Linked DNA regions of Parazoarcus communis. The protein of the gene in region 1 interacts with the protein of each later gene in a pairwise test. Links are inferred from orthologs where the notes say so. Each region holds a gene or a part of one and is shown on either strand. Other genes may lie near its edges. The genes, in order: hflK and ftsH.

Region 1 (5,635 bases):
AGAGCGTGTGATCGCGTTCGACCTGCCCGGTACCACACGTGATGCCATCTCGATCCCGTTCGAACGCGGTGGCAAGAACTACACCCTGATCGATACCGCAGGTCTGCGCCGCCGTGGCCGCGTGTTCGAGGCGGTGGAAAAGTTCTCGGTGATCAAGACCTTGCAGGCCATCCAGGAGGCGAACGTCGCCGTGCTGGTGCTGGATGCATCGCTGGATATCTCGGATCAGGACGCGCATATCGCCGGCTTCGTGCTGGAAGCCGGACGTGCCCTCGTGGTTGCGATCAACAAGTGGGACGCAGTCGACGATTATCAGCGCGACCAGCTCAAGCAGGAGATCACGCGCAAGCTGGGCTTCCTGTCGTTCGCCCGGTTCCACCAGATCTCTGCGCTCAGGTCCGATGGCGTGGGCGCGCTGCTGAAGTCGGTCGATGCGGCCTATGCCGCGGCGATGTCCAACCTGTCCACGCCGCAGCTGACCAGAATCATGCAGGCTGCAATTGCCAAGCAGGCGCCGCCGCGACATGGTACTTCGCGGCCCAAGTTGCGCTATGCCCACCAGGGCGGCATGAACCCGCCGATCATCGTGATCCACGGAAATTCGCTGGAGAATCTGCCGACGTCCTATGTGCGCTACCTTGAGCGCGCCTTCATGGAGGCATTCAAGCTGCAGGGTACCCCCTTGCGTATCCAGTTCCGTACTGCGCACAATCCGTATGCGACCAAGGCCTGATTGGCGAAATCCTTGTATCCACACGTGGATTTGGTCGCATACTGTCATGTGGCGGTGCAGCAATAAATCCTATACATTCTTATAAACACAAAATAACGAGGTTCCACAATGAGTAATAAAGGGCAACTTCTACAAGACCCGTTCCTGAACACCCTGCGCCGTGAGCATGTCCCGGTTTCGATCTATCTCGTGAACGGCATCAAGCTGCAGGGCCAGATCGAATCCTTCGACCAGTACGTTGTCCTGCTCAAGAATACCGTCACGCAGATGGTCTACAAGCACGCCATCTCCACCGTCGTACCTGCCCGTCCGGTGACCATTCAGCAGCAGGAGCCGGGCGAGGGCGCCAACTGATTTCCCTTTTGTTTTTGCTGAAGGGCCTGAAACTGTCCGCAGGGGTTGCGCAAGATGTTTGAGCGCCCCGGCAGCGGCGAACGGGCCGTTCTCGTTCAACTCGACCTGCGCCAGGGGGCGTTTGACGAGCGACTGTCCGAGCTGAAGCTGCTGGCCATGAGTGCCGGCGCCAGCGTGGAGGCGGTCGTGACCGGTCGCCGTGCGGCACCGGATCCGGCGCTGTTTGCCGGGCGCGGCAAGGTCGAGGAGATCGCCGAGGCGCTGCGCGCGAACGAGGCGGATCTCGTCATCTTCAATCACGCCCTGTCGCCTGGTCAGCAAAGAAACCTCGAGCGTGTGCTGCAGCATCGCGTCGTCGATCGCACTGCGCTGATCCTCGACATATTTGCCATGCGTGCGCGCAGTCACGAAGGCAAGCTGCAGGTCGAGCTCGCGCAACTCAGCCACCTTGCGACCCGTCTGGTGCGAGGCTGGACCCACCTTGAGCGGCAGAAGGGCGGTATCGGATTGCGCGGACCGGGGGAGACTCAGCTCGAAACCGACCGTCGCCTGCTCGGCACCCGCGTGAAAATGCTCAAGCTGCGCCTGAAGCAGATCGAGAAGCAGCGCCGCACCCGTCGTCGTGCGCGCGATCGCAGGGATGTGCTGTCGGTGTCCCTGGTGGGGTACACGAACGCGGGAAAATCCACGCTTTTCAATGCATTGACCAAGGCCGGCGGCTATGCCGCAGACCAGCTTTTTGCCACGCTCGACACCACTTCGCGCAGACTTTTTGTCGGTACGGGGAACGTCGTGCTGTCGGATACGGTCGGATTCATCCGTGACCTGCCGCATGCGCTTGTTGCTGCGTTCAAGGCAACGCTCGAGGAAACGGCCCAGGCAGATCTTCTGCTTCATGTGGTCGATTCGGCGAGCGAAGACCGTGACGCACAGATTGCGGCAGTAAACGACGTGCTGTCGGAGATCGGCGCTGCTGAAGTGCCGCAGATTCTGGTGTGGAACAAGATCGACCTGACCCACGCCGGGGCGGCAGTCGAGCGGGATGACTGTGATAGAATCAGGCGTTTTTTTTTGAGCGCGAGAACCGGCGAAGGGCTGGATCTGATTCGCGCTGCGCTGGCCGAGGCCGCGCAAGAGGCAGTTGCACCCGAACTAGAACAGCAAGCTGACTCCGTCAATAACTTTCCATTGCAACAGTGATAACAGGCATTCTCATGTCACTCAACGATCCACGCTGGGGTAACCGCGGAAACGACGGTGATCGCGGCGAAGGCAATCGCGGCGGTAACCAGGGACCTCCTGATCTAGAGGAAGTCTGGCGCGATTTCAATCAACGTCTTTCCGGCATGTTCGGCGGCAAACGCAACGGGCGCAATAATGGCTCGGGCGGTGGCGGCGACGGCGGCGGTGATGGCCCTCAGCTCCCAAGTTTTTCATTCAAGCAGTTCGGTGGCGGCATCGGTGCCTTGTTGGCGCTGGTCGTGGTCGTATGGCTTGCGAGCGGCTTCTACACTGTCGATGCCAACCAGCGCGGCGTGGTCCTGCGTCTGGGCAAGTTCACGGAAACCACCGAGCCTGGACTGCGCTGGCGTTTGCCGGCACCGATCGAGACTCACGAGATCGTCGACTTGACGGGTGTGCGTACGGTGGAAGTCGGTTATCGCGGCTCTGAACGTAACAAGGCACTGCGCGAAGCACTGATGCTGACCGATGACGAAAACATCATCAGCATTCAGTTCGCGGTCCAGTACGTGCTCAAGAGTCCCGAGAACTACGTCTTCAATAACCGGTTCCCGGACGAGGCCGTTGCGCAGGTCGCGGAAACCGGCATGCGCGAGATCGTCGGCAAGAGCCGCATGGACTTCGTGCTGTACGAGGGACGTGAAGAGATCGCTGCGACGGCCCAGGAACTGATGCAGGGCATTCTCGATCGCTACGAGACCGGCATTCAGATCAGCCGTGTGACGATGCAGAACGCCCAGCCGCCCGAGCAGGTTCAGGCTTCGTTCGACGATGCCGTCAAGGCCGGTCAGGACCGCGAGCGGCAGAAGAACGAAGGTGAGGCCTACGCCAACGACGTGATTCCGCGTGCCCGTGGTACTGCTTCGCGCTTGCTTGAAGAGGCGGATGCCTACCGCGAGCGTGTGATCGCAAATGCCGAGGGTGAGGCGAGTCGCTTTGATCAGGTGTTTACCGAGTTCAAGCGTGCGCCCGAAGTGACGCGTGAGCGCATGTACCTCGAAACGATGCAGCAGGTGCTGGCCAGTACCAGCAAGGTCATGATCGATGCCAAGGGCAACGGGAACATGCTGTTCCTGCCGCTGGACAAGATCATGCAGCAGGCAGGCAATGCCGTGCCTGCTGTTGTGAATGACCCGCAGGTGACCCTGCCTGCAGCAACCAATGCACCGGCCGGCAGCCTGGACCCGCGTAGTCGCGACCTGCTGCGCAGCCGTGAGCGGGGAGAGCGTTGATGCGTGACAAGATGTCTCTGATTGGCGGCGTGCTGCTGTTTGTGGCAGCCGTTGCCTCGATGTCGCTCTTTACGGTCGATCAGCGTCAGTTCGCGATCGTTTTTCAGCTTGGTGAAGTGAAGGACGTCATCAGCGAGCCTGGCCTGAACGTGAAGTTGCCGCTGATCCAGAACGTGCGTTACTTCGACAAGCGCATCCTGACCATGGATACGCCCGAGCCCGAGCGTTTCATTACGTCCGAGAAGAAGAACGTGCTGGTCGATCACTTCGTGAAGTGGCGCATCATCGATCCGCGGCTCTATTACGAGTCGGTGGCGGGCGACGAAGCACGTGCCCGCATTCGACTGACACAGACCGTCAATGCCGGCCTGCGTGAAGAGTTCGGTAAGCGCACGGTGCACGACGTGGTGTCCGGTGCGCGTGACCAGATCATGGAAGACATGCGGGCCAAGGCTGACCAGGATGCGCGCAAGATCGGCGCCCAGATCATCGACGTGCGTCTGAAGCGGGTCGATCTGCCGTCGGAAGTGTCTGAGTCGGTGTATCGCCGGATGGAAGCGGAGCGGAAGCGGGTCGCCAACGAACTGCGTTCGCAGGGTGCAGCCGAAGCCGAGAAGATCCGTGCAGATGCAGACCGTCAGCGTGAGGTGATCATCGCCGAAGCCTATCGTGATGCACAGCGAACCAAGGGTGCGGGTGACGCCAAGGCGACGGCCATCTATGCCGAAGCCTTTGGTCAGAGTCCGGAGTTCTACTCCTTCTACCGCAGTCTGGAGGCCTACCGCGCCAGCTTCTCGGGCAAGGATGACGTGATGGTTGTCGATCCGAGTTCGGATTTCTTCAAGTTCATGAAGAACTCCAAGGGGACCGGGCGGAACTGATCTCCAATGGGTGCTACCCTGCTGACGGCCTTCGCGCTGATGTTGATCATCGAAGGCATCGTCCCTTTCGTCGCGCCAGCTACCTGGCGCGAAACCTTTTTACGTCTCGCCCGCATGGCTGACGGTCAGATCCGCTTTTTCGGTCTGTCGTCGATGCTGGCGGGGCTGATCCTGTTGTACGTCTTTGGTTGAGCCTTTCATGCGCTGGGTATTGCCCGATCACATACAGGACGCTTTGCCGTCCGAAGCCGACAAGCTAGAGGGCCTGCGCCGCAAGCTGCTCGACGCTTTCCGCGTGCGCGGTTACCAGCAGGTCATGCCGCCGCTGCTTGAGTATCTCGATTCGCTTACCACCGGCGCCGGTCGTGACCTGCGTCTGCGAACCTATCAACTGGTCGATCAATTGTCGGGCAGAACGATGGGGGTGCGTGCGGACATGACGCCTCAGGTTACGCGTATCGACTCCCATCTGCTCAATCGCCAGGGGGTGACGCGCCTGTGTTACTGCGGCAGCGTGCTGCACACCTTGCCGTCGACGCTGACCGCGACCCGCGAGCCGCTGCAGCTCGGCGCCGAGCTATACGGTCACGCCGGAATCGAAGCCGACATCGAGGTGTTGCGCCTGCTGGCCGAGGTGATGCGCCTGGCGGATGTGCCTGCGACGCGCATCGATATTGGACATGTAGGCCTGTTCCATGCGCTTGCAGGGCGTGCCGGACTGGTGCCGGGGCGTGAGGAGATGCTGTTCGATCTTCTGCAGAGCAAGGACGTCCCCGGGTTGCGCGAGATGCTGGTCGATGTTGCCGAGCCGGTTCGTAGCGCACTGCTGATGCTGCCCGAGCTCTACGGCGGGCCGGAAGTGATTGAGCTGGCTGCTACGCGTCTGCCCAAGGACGCAGAGATTGCTGCCGCGCTCGACGATCTGCGTCAGCTGGCCGTTGCGCTAGCCGATCTGCCGATCAGTTTCGATCTGGCCGATTTGCGTGGCTATCATTACCACAGCGGTGTCGTGTTCGCGGCCTACGGTGGTGGTTCGCCTGCAGCGCTGGCGCTGGGCGGGCGGTATGACCGTGTGGCGGAAGCCTTCGGGCGCGCCCGGCCGGCGACCGGATTCAGCCTCGATCTGCGCGAGCTGGCCTTGCGTCTGCCTGACCCCGATGCGATCGGAGCCATTCTCGCGCCGCATGCGCAGG
Region 2 (6,612 bases), 410 kb from region 1 along the record:
GGTTATCGACCCCAAGCTGCTCGATGCTGACGGGCGCTGCGTTTTTGGCGCTACCGTGACCCTTGAGGACATGGACTCCGGCAAGACGATCAGCTACCAGATCGTGGGTGAGGACGAAGCCGACATCAAGCTGAACAAGATTTCGGTCAGTTCGCCGATCGCTCGCGCCCTGATCGGCAAGTACGCAGGCGATGTCGCGGAGGTCCAGGCCCCGGGCGGTGTCCGTGAGCTTGAAATCATTGAAGTCAGCTACATCTGAAGATCAATGAGCCGCGTCGCCGATCATCTCGCTGTGCTTCTGGTCACTCTGTGGATCGGCGCAATGTGGGTGATCGGTTACATGGTTGCGCCGACGCTGTTCTCGATGCTGTCGGATCGCAGCTTGGCGGGGAATGTCGCAGGGCGCCTGTTCACCTTGGTGGCCTGGATTGGCATTGGATCGGCGGCTTATCTGCTGATGTTCCTGGCCATGCGTCTGGGCTGGCAGGCTTTCCGTAACGGCTTGTTCTGGCTGGTGCTCGTGTTGCTGTTGTGCACGATCGCGGGGCAGTATGGCATTCAGCCGTTGATGGCTGAACTCAAGGCGAGCGCCTGGCCGCGAGAAGTCATGAATAGCGTGATGCGCGATCGGTTTTCGACCTGGCACGGCGTTTCCAGCGTGCTCTACCTGTTGCAGAGCCTGCTGGGAATCGCGCTGGTGCTCGGGTTGCGGCGCACCCTGCGCTGATGCGCAGGGTCGCGTAGCGGTTCAGCGGCCGCGGCCGGAGCCGGGCGTGCCTGCATTGCGCCCACGGGCCGGCGAGGTCCGTGATGCAGTGCGACGCTTTTCGGCCGAGGCTTTGGCCAGCGCTGCGCGGCGTGCGGCAGCGGCAAAGGCCGCAGCCGACTTGGCCGTGGCAGCACCGCCGGCACGCTTCGCGGCAGCGGGCTGTGCAGCCTTCTTTTCTTCTTCCCGGCGCGGGCGCCAGACGATCAGAATGTTTCCGATGTGCTGGACGGCGGCAGCACCAAGACTGGCGCACAATTCGCCCATCAGCACGTCACGCTGCTCTCGTTCAGCACCCTGCACACGAACCTTGATCAGTTCATGGGCCTGGAGCGAACGGTCGATCTCGGCGACGACAGTGGGGGTCAGGCCGTTACCGGCGACGGTGACGACAGGACTCAGGTGGTGCGCACGGGCGCGAAAGTCGCGACGCTGTGCAGGTGTAAGCTCGATCATTGACATTTATTACCTCTGTAGGCCCCGGATTTTACTCTGATGAAGCGAAACAAGACCAGCAAAGCGTGGCTGCACGAGCACCTCAACGACCCTTATGTGTTGCGCGCAAACGCCGAAGGCTACCGCGCACGCGCAGCGTACAAGCTGATGGAGATCGACGACCGTGACCGCCTGCTCAAGCGCGGCAACGTGGTGGTCGACCTCGGGGTGGCCCCGGGCTCCTGGAGTCAGATCGCGGTGCAGCGCTGCGGGCCGACCGGCCGCGTGTTCGCGCTCGACATTCTGCCAATCGAGCACATTCATGGCGTGGACTTCCTGCAAGGCGATTTCACCGAGGACAGCGTGCTGGCCGAGCTTGAAAAACGCCTGGATGGTGCCCATGTAGATATCGTTCTGTCCGACATGGCGCCGAACCTTTCAGGGGTGGCGACGGTCGACCAGGCTCGTTCGATCATGTTGTGCGAATTGGCGCTCGAATTTGCGGTCAATCACCTCAACACCCATGGGCATTTTCTGGTGAAGGTGTTTCAGGGCGAAGGCTTCATGGAGTTCCGCAAGGAAATGGAGCGACAGTTTGCCTCTGTCCAGGTTCGCAAACCGAAGGCATCCAGAGACCGGAGTGCCGAGGTCTATCTGCTGGGGAGCAAGCTGCGGTCCTGATTTTTGATTCGGCGCTGTTACGCATGATTGGGTGTTGTGGAAACGCCGCATTCCGGCCGTTGAGGATGCCATACCCGGCACCCGGCGGTCAGGGGGCGACGATAGCGGGTATCAATGCCGCTCATTGGTTTGCTGGCGGGAACGTTCGCCACTAGAATGAGTCCTTAGTGTGCACGCCCATGATGGGCTTTCGGGGTAAGACGTTGAACAATCTCTTCAAGAATCTCGCGATCTGGATGGTTATCGGTGTTGTGCTGATGACTGTGTTCAACCAGTTCAATACGCGGCAGGCCGCGCCCAACACCATGGAGTATTCCCAGTTCATGGAGGAGGCGAAGTCCGGGCGCATCGCCAAGGCAACCGTGGACGGTCGCATGCTGCGCGCGACGACCCAGGAAGGCCGGTCGATCACGGTGTACACTCCCGGCGTTCAGGATATCTGGATGGTTTCCGATCTGATGCGCTACGGCGTGGCAGTGACCGCATCCAAGCCCGAGGAAGAGCAGTCCTTCCTGTCGAGCATCTTCGTATCCTGGTTCCCGATGTTGCTTCTGATCGGCGTGTGGATCTTCTTCATGCGGCAGATGCAGGGTGGCGGAAAGGGCGGAGCCTTTTCGTTCGGCAAGAGCAAGGCGCGCATGCTGGACGAGTCAGCCAACTCGATTACCTTTGCCGATGTTGCCGGTTGCGACGAGGCCAAGGAAGAAGTGTTCGAGCTGGTCGAGTTCCTGCGTGATCCGTCCAAGTTCCAGAAGCTCGGTGGCCGTATCCCCAAGGGTGTGCTGATGGTCGGTTCGCCGGGTACCGGCAAGACCTTGCTGGCAAAGGCAATTGCCGGCGAGGCCAAGGTGCCGTTCTTCTCGATCTCCGGCTCGGACTTCGTAGAGATGTTTGTCGGTGTGGGTGCTGCCCGCGTCCGTGACATGTTCGAACAGGCGAAGAAGCACGCGCCGTGCATCATCTTCATCGACGAAATCGATGCGGTTGGTCGCCAGCGTGGCGCAGGCATGGGTGGTGGTAACGACGAGCGCGAGCAGACCCTGAACCAGTTGCTGGTTGAGATGGACGGCTTCGAAGGCCAAGCCGGTGTGATCGTCGTTGCGGCAACCAACCGTCCCGACGTGCTCGATCCTGCGCTGCTGCGCCCGGGTCGTTTCGACCGTCAGGTCGTGGTTTCCCTGCCCGATATTCGTGGTCGCGAACAGATTCTCAAGGTTCACATGCGCAAGGTGCCTATTGCACCCGACGTCGAACCGCAGGTGCTGGCACGTGGTACCCCCGGTTTCGCGGGTGCGGACCTGGCTAACCTGGTCAACGAGGCTGCTCTGTTCGCTGCGCGTGGCAACAAGCGTCTGGTCGATATGGATGACTTCGAGCGCGCCAAGGACAAGATCATGATGGGTGCCGAGCGCCGCTCGGTGGTGATGCCGGAAGAGGAACGCCGCAACACGGCTTACCATGAGTCCGGACACGCCGTCGTTGCCCGCTTGCTGGACAAGACCGATCCGGTGCACAAGGTCACGATCATCCCGCGCGGTCGTGCGCTTGGTGTGACGATGCAGTTGCCGACCGAAGACCGCTACAGTCAGGATCGTGAGCGCCTGCTGCAAACCATCACCGTGCTGTTCGGCGGACGGATTGCGGAAGAGATCTTCATGAAGCAGATGACGACGGGTGCGTCGAACGACTTCCAGCGTGCAACCGATCTCGCGCGTCGCATGGTTACCCAGTGGGGCATGTCGGATACGCTCGGGCCCATGGTCTACGGCGAAGAAGAGGGTGAGATCTTCCTCGGACGTCAGGTGACGACGCACCGTAACGTGTCGGAAGCCACGATGCAGAAGGTCGACGCTGAAATTCGCCGCATTGTCGATCAGCAGTACGCGCTGGCGCGTCGCCTGCTGGAAGAGAACAGGGACAAGGTCGAGGGAATGACCGCCGCCCTGCTCGAACTGGAGACGATCGACGCTGAGCAGATCAACGACATCATGGAAGGGCGTCCGCCGCGTCCGCCCAAGCCGACGCCGGCGCCCAAGCCGCGTTCCTCGGACGATACGCCTGGAGCCGCGCCATCGGCTGCTGCGCCGGCTGCCTGATTCAGTCGTTACCGTAACAACAGACGGGCCGGTTATCCGGCCCGTTTTTTTGTGCGCCATGCCCGGCGTGCAGGAGGGGGGTTCAATGCCCAATCTGATCTGTGGACGCTTTGATCTGGATCTTTCGGTTCCCCGGATCATGGCAATCGTAAACCTGACGGCCGATTCGTTCTCGGGTGACGGACTGCATGATGATGTTTCGGCGGCGATCCGGCGGGCCGAGTCTGCTCTGATCGATGGTGCCGACATCCTCGATATCGGGGCGGAGTCCACTCGTCCGGGCGCTGCTCCGGTGAGCGAGCAGCAGGAGATCGACTTGCTGGTTCCGGCAATTGAAGCGCTAGTTGGCTTTGGGGTTCCGATATCCGTGGATACGCTCAAGCCGGCTGTCATGCGTGCGGCGATCCGTGCCGGTGCCGACATGGTCAATGATGTGAATGGATTTCGTTCGCCTGGTGCAGTCGAGGCGGTGGCGGACGGACGAGCCGGGCTGTGTGTCATGCATATGCAGGGCGAGCCACGCACCATGCAGAACAATCCCGTCTATCAGGATGTGGTATCCGAAGTCGCTGCGTTCCTCGACGAGAGGGTCGGTGTGCTCGCAGCGGCGGGTGTGGCGCGCGAGCGTATCGTGCTTGATCCCGGCTTCGGTTTTGGGAAGACAGTTGAGCACAACTGCGCGATGCTGCGTGAGATGACGCGTTTCCGAGAGGGTGGGCTGCCGGTGCTTGCCGGTCTGTCGCGCAAGTCCATGCTGGGTGCTCTGACCGGGCGACCGGTTGAGCAGCGCGTGAGCGCCAGTGTGGCTGCGGCACTGATCGCAGTGCAACGGGGTGCAGCGATTGTGCGCGTTCACGACGTCGCACCGACGCGGGATGCGCTCACAGTGTGGCTGGCGGTGTCATAATCCGTCTTTTGCCGCACGGGTGAGGTCAGCATGGGACGCAAGTATTTCGGCACGGACGGTGTGCGGGGCTGTGTAGGCGAGTTTCCGATCACGCCGGAGTTCGTGATGCGTATCGGCTATGCAGCCGGTGTTTCCCTTGTTGCACGTGAGCACCTGCCTGCGGGCGAGCGTCCCGCCATTCTGATTGGCAAGGACACCCGGATCTCCGGTTACATGCTCGAGGCCGCCCTGGAAGCGGGTTTTGCAGCCGCGGGCGTGGACGTGATGCTTGCCGGGCCCATTCCAACGCCTGCAGTCGCCTACCTGACGCGGGCACTCAGGTTGCAGGCCGGAGTTGTGCTTTCCGCCTCGCACAATCCGTTCTACGACAACGGCATCAAGTTTTTCTCTGCGGGCGGGACCAAGCTTCCCGACGCGATGGAGGCAGAGATCGAGGCTCACCTCGATGAGCCCATGGGGTGTGTCGATTCGGCACGGCTCGGCCGGGCACGCAGGATCAATGATGCGGCAGGGCGCTACATCGAGTTTTGCAAGAGCACATTCCCAAATGAGCTCGACCTGCGCGGGCTGCGGATTGCGCTCGACTGTGCCAATGGCGCCGCCTACAACATTGCCCCCAGCGTGTTTCATGAGCTTGGTGCCGACGTGGTCTCGGTCGGCGTCGAGCCAAACGGCCTGAACATCAACGACGGGGTTGGCGCAACCCGACCCGAGAACCTGCGAAAGACCGTTCTTGCCCAGGCGGCGGACATCGGAATCGCCCTTGACGGTGATGGCGATCGCCTGATCATGGTCGATCGTCAGGGCGAGATCTACGATGGCGACAAGCTGATCTACGTGATTGCTGCGGCGCGCAGGGCGGCGGGGCGGCTTGATGGGGTGGTTGGCACCCTGATGAGCAATCTCGGCTTCGAACACGCTGTTGGCCGACTCGGGGTGCCGTTCGCGCGGGCCAAGGTCGGCGATCGCTATGTGCTTGAGTTGCTGCACGAGAAAGGCTGGCAGCTTGGGGGGGAGAATTCCGGACATATCATCTGCCTCGACTGTCATTCAACGGGCGATGCCATCGTGTCTGCCCTGCAGGTGCTGGCGGCGCTCAAGCAGCGCGGGCAGACGCTGGCAGAGAGTTGCGCAGACCTGGTTTTCTACCCGCAACGCCTGATCAATGTGCGGTTGCCTTCAGGCTTTGACTGGAAAGCGGACCAGGGGATCGATGCGGCGCGGGAGGCCGCGGAGCGTGAGCTTGGCGATGCCGGCCGTGTCCTGTTGCGCCCGTCGGGAACAGAGCCTTTGCTTCGGGTGATGGTGGAAGGCCGGGATGGCGAGATGGTCGAACGGCTCGCGCGTCAGATTGCAGCGGCGGTGGAGCGGGCGGTCGCCTGAATGATAGGTGGGATGCGCTGGCTGTAATATTTGGATTGAACTGCAGGTGTTTGTTTTATAAGGATTGATGCTTTCGTTTGTGTGTCATACGTCTTATTTTTTAAGACATGAAATGTGTTTGTAACAGTCGCTTGTTACTTTAGTGGCTCAGTTACCAAACACGAGGTAGTCATGATCCGCGTATCGACCAAGCTAGTTGTTGTTGCAAGCACTGCAGCCCTTTTCTCGATGGGCGTGCAGGCTGCCGAAATCACCGGCGCCGGTGCTTCCTTCCCCGCGCCGGTGTATGCAAAGTGGGCCGATGCCTACCAGAAAGCAACGGGCAACAAGGTTAACTACCAGTC

The links.
Region 2: the proteins of hflK (region 1) and ftsH interact in binary tests that used the Escherichia coli proteins (3 or more experiments, as listed by UniProt). The link is inferred for Parazoarcus communis from one-to-one orthologs.

Annotation. Positions count from the first base shown.
Region 1 is NZ_CP022188.1:2,372,909-2,378,543, forward strand. The notes cover bases 1,501-4,431. They hold hflK (FtsH protease activity modulator HflK), read left to right. Parts: upstream 1,501-2,301; coding sequence 2,302-3,561; downstream 3,562-4,431. Other genes in these bases: hflX (ribosome rescue GTPase HflX), read left to right, coding at 1,501-2,287; hflC (protease modulator HflC), read left to right, coding at 3,561-4,431. Also shown: ribosome biogenesis GTPase Der, read left to right, coding at 1-733; RNA chaperone Hfq, read left to right, coding at 842-1,087; more of hflX, read left to right, coding at 1,142-1,500; more of hflC, read left to right, coding at 4,432-4,442; CEW87_RS10850 (DUF2065 domain-containing protein), read left to right, coding at 4,449-4,634; CEW87_RS10855 (ATP phosphoribosyltransferase regulatory subunit), read left to right, coding at 4,642-5,635.
Region 2 is NZ_CP022188.1:2,782,650-2,789,261, forward strand. What follows is about bases 1,596-4,531. They hold ftsH (ATP-dependent zinc metalloprotease FtsH), read left to right. Parts: upstream 1,596-2,085; coding sequence 2,086-3,978; downstream 3,979-4,531. Other genes in these bases: CEW87_RS12720 (RlmE family RNA methyltransferase), read left to right, coding at 1,596-1,882; folP (dihydropteroate synthase), read left to right, coding at 4,064-4,531. Also shown: transcription elongation factor GreA, read left to right, coding at 1-259; CEW87_RS12710 (DUF4149 domain-containing protein), read left to right, coding at 266-727; CEW87_RS12715 (YhbY family RNA-binding protein), read right to left, coding at 749-1,222; more of CEW87_RS12720, read left to right, coding at 1,262-1,595; more of folP, read left to right, coding at 4,532-4,885; glmM (phosphoglucosamine mutase), read left to right, coding at 4,916-6,268; phosphate ABC transporter substrate-binding protein PstS, read left to right, coding at 6,440-6,612. UniProt on the Escherichia coli protein: Acts as a processive, ATP-dependent zinc metallopeptidase for both cytoplasmic and membrane proteins. Plays a role in the quality control of integral membrane proteins.